DNA from 3 places in the Bacillus sp. AC266 genome. Region 1 is predicted to be linked to each of the others. Evidence: riboswitches for the same ligand, from Rfam matches in the RefSeq annotation. Region 1 holds a riboswitch; each other region holds the start of a gene.

Region 1 (3,291 bases):
CCAACTGCATAACAGCGTTAAAATATCTTTTCTTATTATGAAAATAAAAAGTACGATTCCACCGTACAAACTCATTTCCATGTTCATCTCGCTCAGCGGTATTATGTATCACAAACGAAACTTTTTGCCCTCGCTCAGAGAAAAACATTCGAAACTTCGATGTAATTTTTAATATTAATTTAACGAAAAAAGATCCTCCATAAATTTCATCCATTTCCCCTTCCCCAATAAAGCTATTTTCCTTTGTTATCGCATATCGTTCCTGCAATTTTGGATGAAGCCTTTTATAAGAATCCCCTAATAATCTTTCATAAATATTAACCATATACTTATCCCTTTCTCGTCCTCTTGCAATTTTTTGCGCTTGGCAAATTCGTGCTATTTATATAACCGACAATCGATAACCCTATTAGAAGAAAATTTAATGTAATCGGATTAAACGGTTGCGTAAAACTAGCGATATTCGTCGATCCTGCCGCTAATGTTAAAACTATCAACAATATAATATGCAATATAAATAGTTTTCGCTTTTGAAGTGGAAATAGCCACATAACACCCCATATTATTTCTAAAAATCCAACTATTTTAAGTATAAAAATACTACTTTCATTCGATCCGATTAGTGCAGAAAGCATCTTTACTTCTTCTGAATGAGTAAACATCAATTTCGGTACAATCCCTTGATATAACCATACGAAAGCAAATAAAAAGCAAACTAGCCAATACGTCATCGTTCTTCTAATTAGCAACTTAGGATGAAGTCCCTTTTCTAACCATAATTTTAAAGCATCAAAACTCCATGCTGTCGCCCAACCTAATAGTGGACGAAAAACATATAAATCTATCACATTTCCTATACGACCAAATCTCGTATCATAATCATATTGCGTTTCAAAATGAATATGTTCTTCATTCGGTGTATACTTCCAATAACCACGCCCTATTTGTATAAGTGATAATTGATTGTCTGTCCAAAATTTTAAAGAGGAAATGCGTTCTCCAGTTTCTTTTCTTATTTCACCTATCGATTCCCCTTCTCCGGCTATTTCAAGTCCAAATCCGATCTTTGTTTTATATAAAAACTTCTGTGGTTCTCCCTCTTTTTTTTCTAAATACGAAATCTCAGTAAAACGAGCATCCCACTCTGTATGTATATCAGGCTCTTGTGTATATGCCCATAGTTTCTCCATTGTTGTGTTCATTTCTGTGGCTACATAAATAGGCTTTTTCTTCCCCATCCTTCCACCTCCCATGCGCTATATTTTCAATGTACATGCAATGAATCGATTTTGCTACATTTTTCACAAACTAATTTAATAAAAAGATAGAATTTCAAAAAAATACAAAAAACACTTGATTCCCTGAAAAATTTAAATTATTATAAAACAAATGTTACCAACAACTTCATAAATCATACACTCTCGCCTAAAACGTGAGATAGAGGTTGCAACGCTTATAAGTATTCTAAAGGAGACACAGAGATGTCTATGATTTTAGAGGAAAGGAAGTGTTGCCGAAATTGATAAATTTCTCTGCATTTATCAATTGGGGCTGTTTTCGAATAGAAACAGAACTGTCATATGTACAGACGTGTACGTATGAAGAGCTATCTACAAAAAAGAGATATCATTTTTATGATATTCCTTTTTTGGCGGTTTTTTTATTAGCTCCGTTTTCTGTTTCCCTTTTCCTGTAACAGCACCATCCTCACTTATTTGAGATGGTGTTTTTTGTTTTTCTCTCTGGTAACTACAGGAATATTGGGATTTGTATATGTCCTAACCTATTCTTAAAAATGGACGAAAGAAGGAATTCGTAATGGAAACGATTGTACAAAAATTTGGCGGTACTTCTGTCGGAAGCGTCGAACGCATTCAACATGTAGCAAATTTAATTATTGAAGAATATGAACGAGGACATAGTATTGTCTCTGTCGTTTCAGCAATGGGAAAAAGTACGGATAAACTTGTAGCACTTGCTAACGCTATTACTGAAAATCCAAGTAAACGTGAAATGGATATGCTCCTATCTACAGGAGAACAAGTAACCATTTCATTATTAACAATGGCACTACAAACAAAAGGTTATAACGCAATTTCATTAACAGGATGGCAAGCTGGTATTACGACAGAATCTGTACATAGTAGTGCACGGATTATTGACATTAACACTACTCGTATTCAGTCTCACCTTACTGAAGGCACGATTGTTATAGTAGCTGGTTTCCAAGGAGTAAGTGAAGAAAATGAAATTACCACACTTGGCCGCGGTGGCTCTGATACGACTGCTGTCGCATTAGCTGCTGCACTAAAAGCAAAAAAATGTGATATTTATACGGATGTGACCGGCGTATATACGACTGATCCACGAGTTGTACAAGATGCTTATAAATTAGATGAAATTTCTTATGACGAAATGTTAGAGCTTGCCAACCTCGGTGCTGGCGTATTACACCCACGCGCTGTTGAATTTGCTAAAAATCATAATGTAATTTTAGAAGTTCGCTCAAGTATGGAACAAGAAAACGGAACAATTGTAAGGGGAGAATGTAACATGGAACAACAATCAATCGTTAAAGGTATTGCATTTGAGGATAATATTACACGCGTCACAATTAAAGGATTAGAACAAGGTGCACTTTCAACAGTTTTCTCTACATTAGCAGCAGCACATATTAATGTGGATATTATTATTCAAAGTATTACAAATGAAGGAACTGTTCACCTCTCCTTCTCAATCCATTCTAATGATTTAAGAGAAACATTAGAAGTATTGGAACAACATCAAGAAGCACTTCACTACGAATCTGTAGAACATGAAAATCATTTAGCAAAAGTATCAATTGTAGGATCTGGTATGGTATCTAACCCAGGAGTTGCTGCGAATATGTTCACTACTTTAAAAGAAGAAGATATTCATATTAAAATGGTAAGTACATCAGAAATTAAAGTATCTGTCGTTATTGACCGTCTTCATTTAGTAACGGGTGTTGAAGCACTTCATCAATCATTTATGGCGAAAATTGAACCTTTAGTGCAAATGATTTAATTTCCACCAGTAAAACTTACAACAAATTATATGAATCTATTTCCTTCCTATATAAATAGAAAGCTGTTTGCATAGTGGAAAGTGAGAAAAAGGTTATTTAGTTTAAAATCAAGTCGTTTGAAGAACAATAAAATTGTTAAAAAACGGAAGCAAGTCATTCTATTCAACAATCGGGCAGTTATCTCCCACCTAACTTCCTCGCATTCGCCGAATTTTGAGGTGGGAGTCTTATTGCCCGCAAAT
Region 2 (3,291 bases), on a different contig from region 1:
TAGTCCGCCTAACACGATCACATTTGCAGTATAAAACAGCATGTAAATGATCAGGGCGTTACAAGCAATACGAATGATAAACCATATGCTTTTTTCATAACTATCACGCCATATCCAATGTATGTATATGTTCCAGCTCTTTAGAATCATTAAAATTATAAAGATTGTACATAAAAAAGGTACGGTTAGTTGTAATGATTGAATGGCAAGTGGTACGAGAATAAGGAATGTAAATAATAATGGGAAAAGCTGAATGATGTAATTATATAGAAGAGATTTTTTAAAATAAGAAGTTAATTTCTCTTCTAGTGCTAGTAAATAGACAGCATCGGGCTTTTGAATAAATGTACGTATTGGGCATCTCGTTATAATCGCTGTTAAGACGATTGTAATAAGCAATAGAGATATTCCTTTAGAAGGATCCGTTTTAAGAAACTTAGCGTAATAATATGCACCTACACATGAGACGAAGATGAAGCTATATAGTAAACCGTTAATCATACGTGCAAAGTATGTGATGGCATTTTGAATATGTTGTTGAAAGCGAGAGCTCCATAGTGATTCGATTGACATGTTTTTCACCTCTTTTTTCTATTATATATGTTTTATAAAGTAAAAAACGAGCAAATTGCGTTACGCAACTTGCTCGTTTTTCTTTTCTTTATTTTTTTTCTGATCACGATTCATTAATGGATAGAAGGCAAAGCCAATCCCGAATAAACCAATTCCGAGAAGAAATGTTTTTATATCGGATGCGCCGGTTTTAATAACCCATAGTGCATAGCAAAGTGCGATAACTGCAACTACACCATCCATAATTCTTGAACCCATTTCATTCTTATATGTTTCACCAGTTGCGACTAGTTTTAACTGGAAGATTGGTGAAACGAGATATGGAATGAGGTAGGCCAGTGTTGATACGGTAATAACGAATGTATAAGCTTCCGCAATTGTTCCTGATAATGTTGAGAATAAGAACACTTGCGACATAATGTTTGTTAATCGTAGTGAATGAATTGGACTTCCTTTTTTATTCGTTTTTGCGAAGAAGGAAGGGAAGAAACCTTCTTTTGCTGCTTGATAAGGTACTTCTGAGCTTAATAAAATCCAGCCTAATATTGAACCGAATAGGGAAGTAAGAGCAAGTAATGCCATAAGTTTCCCGCCGCCATGACCCATTGCAGCGTTTAATGCATCTGCTAATGGACGTTCAGAAGCTTGTAATTTATCAACGTGAAGTACACCCATTGTTAAAATTGTAATTCCTAAGTAAATTGCAACTGTGATAAGTAATCCTGCAACAGTTGCGCGTTTTACCGTTTTTGGAGAGGTAGCTCGGTTTGATAAAAGAACGGCTGATTCAATCCCGATAAATGCCCAAAGTGTTGTAAGAGCAGCTAAGTTTACTTGTGAAAGTAGACCGTGTGATACGCCTTCTTTATCGATCATTGGTGTGTACCATTGTCCAAACTTTGAAGCTTCGAACGCAAATAACGTAACAATGATGAATAGAAGGAATCCAGTTACTTTCGTTGTTGTTGCTAAGAAGTTTAGCTTCCCAGCTCCGCTTACACCGTTTGTTAAAATTAAATGTGTTCCCCAAAGTAAGATGGAACAAATAGTAAATGTAATTAGTTTTCCAACTTCTATATTGAAAGAGCCAATTGAAAATAGTAGTCGTGTATCTTTCATAATTGGGAAGAAGAGCGATAAATATCCCGCGAAAGATGTAATAATGGCAACGTTACTTGCCCAGTTTGCAACCCAATATCCCCATACCATGCTGAAACCAGCCATTTTCTTTCTTTTTGGTGTTGAGAATAAAGCATATGCATGACTTTGTGGTCCTGTCGTTAAATCAGGACGACGAATTGCTAAATTACCGAAAACAAGAGCTAGCATTAAAACACCAAACCCTGTTGTTAACCAAGCTAAAGTGACACCGAGTGGGCTTGCTGTTTGTGCTAACGTACTTGGCACCATGAAAATACCAGCGCCAACCATGTTACCGACAACGAAAGCTGTTAGTACCCAAAAGCCCCATTTTTTTTGTTGCATAGAAAATACCTCCAAAGTTAGTATAACCAAGTCAAGCGAGGAGATATGTATGTCTTCCTGATAAGGAAGAGAAGGTTCAAACAAAACAAAAAAAGCACGTAATTTGCCGCTACATGCTTTCTATCTTATAAGAAACCCACGACATACCTCTCGATAGCTCTCCACAAACGAAACGTTTGTGACAGTTCTGCACTTATTAAATGCAGACCCAGCAAGCGTGCATGGTGGACACGACTTACTTCGGCAATCATTCCTTTCTCATTTCTTCATCAATGCCACTACATCTCCTGAAATGATACTCTTAATGACTGCAACCTCTACCTCACCGAGATACGAATGAGGATTTATGTATTAAATTAACATGTTTAAGAGTAACAAATGTATTTTTATACGTCAATGGATATAGTAATAATCAGATTATAGAGAAGAATTTGTTATTAGGTCCCGGAGGATTTTAACTAAAAAGCAGCTGACCTAAATATTAGATCAGCTGCTACATATAAGATTAAACTAAGTTTAATACAGTTACTTTTTGACGAGTCATAGACTCAAGGCTCTTACGAATACCTTGTGCGCCCATACCTGAACCTTTTACACCGATGAATGGGAAGTGGTCAGGGCCGCGCTCTGTGCGTCCGTTAATTTGAACAGAACCAGTGTCGATTTTGTTAGCAATTGCAAATGCTTTGTTAATGTCTTTTGTGAAGACACTTGCTTGCAGACCGAACTCTGATTTGTTAGCAATTTCAATCGCTTGTTCGTCAGAAGAAACACGGATGATTGGAAGGATTGGGCCAAATGGCTCTTCCCAAGCAACTTTCATTTCTTCTGTTACGTTGTCGATTAATGTTGGATAAATTAGGTTGCGCTCACGTTTGTTACCGATAACGATTGTTGCACCTTTTTCAGCAGCATCGTCAATTAAACCTTGAACGAAGTCAGCAGATTTGTCGTCGATTAATGGAACGATTGTGCTGTTTTGTTCTGGAGATCCAACTGATAGTTCAGCTACTTGCTCTTTTAATAAGCCAGCTAGTTCGTCTGCTACATTTTCATGTACAAGTACACGCTTAATAGCTGTACAACGTTGACCTGAGTAAGAGAATGCACCGCTTACGATATGCTTTGCAGCTTCTTGTAAGTCTGCATCTTCACAAACGATACCAGGATCTTTACCACCAAGTTCTAATACAAGTGGAATCATCGCAGCTTTTTTCGCTAAATGTTTACCTG
Region 3 (3,291 bases), on a different contig from region 1:
TTCCGCATCAGTTCATTTAGCTGAAGTCGTTACAACCGCCGCTTCTGGTGCATCTCATATCAAATTTGGAAACGTTGATAAATATACAGTTTCCAGACTTACATTACCAGGAGCAATTGGCGCATTTATTGGGGCATGTTTTTTAAGCAATTTACCTGGTGATGTAATTAAACCGTACATTTCCATATTTTTATTTACTTTAGGGGTTTATATTTTATTACGATTCATCATTCAAAAACAAATTGTTTCTTCAAATAAGCGTATGTCTGCTAAACAACTTGTACCACTTGGCTTATTCGCTGGATTCGTCGATTCAACTGGCGGCGGTGGTTGGGGGCCGATTACGACACCTGTTCTTCTTGCAAGAGGAAATGAAGCTAGAAAAGTTATTGGATCTGTAGATACGAGTGAATTTCCTGTTTCACTCGCTGCAACGATTGGCTTTTTCATTTCACTTGGCTGGGAACAAGTAAGCTGGGTTTGGGTATTTGCCCTCATGCTTGGTGGTATTGTTGCCGCACCAATCGCCGCATGGTTAGTACGCATCGTTCCTTCTCATTTACTTGGCGTACTCGTTGGCGGACTTATTATCTTTACGAATATACGTACACTGCTTACTACATTTAAAGTAGATCCAACTATTATTTCACTTTCTTACGTTGCAGTTGGTCTTGTCGTTATTATATCTATTTTTATTGCTGTTCGTAATCATTCCAATCGTTCTAACGTATCGACAGCCGGCTATCCGAAAGATCAAAAACAAATGTTACCATAATTAATAATAATACCGCCCGATTTACTTCGAGCGGTATTTTTTATTTTTCTATTTTCCAATTGACCATCGTTTCAGTACTATTTACTCTTTTCATATGTAATTTCTCTAATACACGAATGGAGCTATAATTATCAAGGAGTGTCTCCGCTATAATCGTTTTCACTTCCCCTGTTTGAAAAGCCCATTTCATTAATTCACTAACTGCTTCTGTTGCATACCCCTTATTCCAATATTTCTCAATAAATCCGTAACCAATTTCTACCGTATGTTGCTCATTCGGTTTCCCTTTAAATCCTATATCACCTAGAACCACATCATCCTCTTTCCGAATAACATACCACGGTCCCCACGGTAATGAAGCCACATCTCGTTTCACATTTTCTATATGCCCTACAATATGTGGGCCACTATTGTATCCTTGATTATTCGCAATTTGAATCCATTCTTCTGTACACGGTACTATATATAATCTTTCCGTTTCTAATTTCATAATGATATCCCCTTTTCAATTAAACAATACCTCAATTTTATCAGAAATAAAAAGAATATTCATTCTATTTATCGGATTTATACTTATTTCTTTGAAACGAATTTAAGGAATAATCCCCTTTTAATAGTTATGTCGAATTATATTTTCTGAATTTTCTTTTAATTTTAAAGGGTTTTTCAATATTTTTTGCGAAACATTTGTATAACAATTTTTTCTTTGCTTATTGTTACATAAAAGTAGGTTCGGGTGGAGTTTTGCAAGCGTTTCCTATACAATAACCGATATTTTTTGACTTTTCCTAACAAAATCCCTTGCAATATATTCAGAAAGTCATTACAATTGCCATATATTAAATATCTTAGCAATATATAAATCCTCATCAATCCGATGAGGTAGAGGTTGCGACTTTTAAAAGTAAAATGGACGAGACACAGCGAATGTCACTGACTCCGTTTGAAAGGAAAAGTTGCCGAAGTTTATATTTCTTCTCTGGAAATATGAGCTGGGGCTGTCTCCGAAAGGAACAGAACTGTCACGTTTACAAAATTACCGTGTAAACGTGGTGTGCTATCTTAACGGAAGGGTATGATGGGGTGGTTATTTGTGAAACGTTCCGCCTAATTCCTTTGGCGGTTTTTTGTATTTTTCTCCCCCGCTCCTTCCTAACCTACAAGAAAAGGAGTGTTGAACATGAATAGCGCAACAAATCAATCTACCTCTAAAACGCAAACTACACAAGGACAAGGTGAATTAAAACGCGGATTAAAATCTCGTCACCTTACGATGATTTCTCTCGGTGGTACAATTGGTACCGGATTATTTCTTGCCAGTGGTGGTGTTATCCATTCAGCTGGTCCTGGCGGTGCATTAGTCGCATATGCCGCAATTGGAATTATGGTTTATTTTTTAATGACAAGCTTAGCAGAACTCGCGGCTTACATGCCTGTTACTGGATCTTTTAGTACTTATGCAACAAAATTTGTTGATCCATCACTTGGTTTTGCACTTGGATGGAACTATTGGTATAACTGGGCGATTACGATTGCAGCTGAACTAGCGGCCGTAACATTAATTATGAAATTTTGGTTCCCAGATACCCCTTCTCTTATTTGGAGTGGACTTTGTTTAGCTATTATTTTTCTCTTAAACTATTTATCTGTTAAAGGTTTTGGTGAATCTGAATATTGGTTCGCACTTATTAAAGTAGTTACTATTATTATCTTTTTAATTGTCGGTTTTATGATGATTTTTGGAATTATGGGCGGCGAATCTGTCGGCTTTAAAAACTTCACTGTTGCAGATGCACCATTTAATGGCGGCATCATGGCAATTATCGGTGTATTTATGGCTGCTGGTTTCTCATTCCAAGGAACTGAATTATTAGGAGTAGCTGCTGGTGAAACTGCTGATCCAGAACGCAATATTCCAAAAGCAATTCGTTCTATCTTTTGGCGTATTATATTATTCTACATTTTAGCAATTCTCGTTATCGGTTTATTAATTCCTTATACGACTGATAGCCTTGCAGCAAGTGATGTTACAGTAAGTCCATTTACACTTGTATTTGAAAAAGCGGGCGTTGCCTTCGCTGCTTCTGTTATGAACGCTGTTATTTTAACTGCAGTACTTTCTGCTGGTAACTCTGGAATGTACGCATCAACTCGTATGCTTTGGGATTTAGCTCGCCAAGGAAAAGCACCAAAGTTCTTAGGAAAATTAGATAGCCGCGGTGTACCTGTTAACGCATTAATCGCAACATCAGTAGTTGGTAGCGTCGCTTTCATCGCTTCTTTATTCGGTGACGGTGTTGTATACATTTGGTTATTAAATGCTTCTGGGATGTCAGGATTTATTGCTTGGGTAGGGATTGCTATTAGTCATTACCGTTTCCGTAAAGCTTATATTGCACAAGGGAAAGATTTAAAAGATTTACCATATCAAGCAAAATGGTTCCCGTTCGGTCCAATCTTTGCATTTACACTTTGTGTTATCGTTATTTTAGGTCAAAACTACGGAGCATTTACAG

The links. A riboswitch is a leader RNA that binds a small molecule or an ion and turns the genes downstream of it on or off. The one in region 1 is predicted to bind lysine.
Region 2: it holds a riboswitch for lysine, as region 1 does, so the genes downstream of both, AC0IXC_RS21480 (amino acid permease) here and AC0IXC_RS13980 (aspartate kinase) in region 1, are expected to answer to the same signal.
Region 3: it holds a riboswitch for lysine, as region 1 does, so the genes downstream of both, AC0IXC_RS02105 (amino acid permease) here and AC0IXC_RS13980 (aspartate kinase) in region 1, are expected to answer to the same signal.

Annotation. Positions count from the first base shown of each region.
Region 1 is NZ_CEEDEC010000003.1:156,236-159,526, forward strand. It holds gene AC0IXC_RS13970 (DUF4166 domain-containing protein) at 1-325, opposite strand, end outside; gene AC0IXC_RS13975 (DoxX-like family protein) at 330-1,238, opposite strand; lysine riboswitch at 1,431-1,617, shown strand; gene AC0IXC_RS13980 (aspartate kinase) at 1,819-3,048, shown strand.
Region 2 is NZ_CEEDEC010000005.1:297,412-300,702, reverse strand. It holds gene AC0IXC_RS21485 (ABC transporter permease) at 1-573, opposite strand, end outside; gene AC0IXC_RS21480 (amino acid permease) at 634-2,058, opposite strand; lysine riboswitch at 2,205-2,386, opposite strand; gene gapN (NADP-dependent glyceraldehyde-3-phosphate dehydrogenase) at 2,564-3,291, opposite strand, start outside.
Region 3 is NZ_CEEDEC010000001.1:421,249-424,539, reverse strand. It holds gene AC0IXC_RS02115 (sulfite exporter TauE/SafE family protein) at 1-775, shown strand, start outside; gene AC0IXC_RS02110 (GNAT family N-acetyltransferase) at 816-1,265, opposite strand; lysine riboswitch at 1,651-1,843, shown strand; gene AC0IXC_RS02105 (amino acid permease) at 1,956-3,291, shown strand, end outside.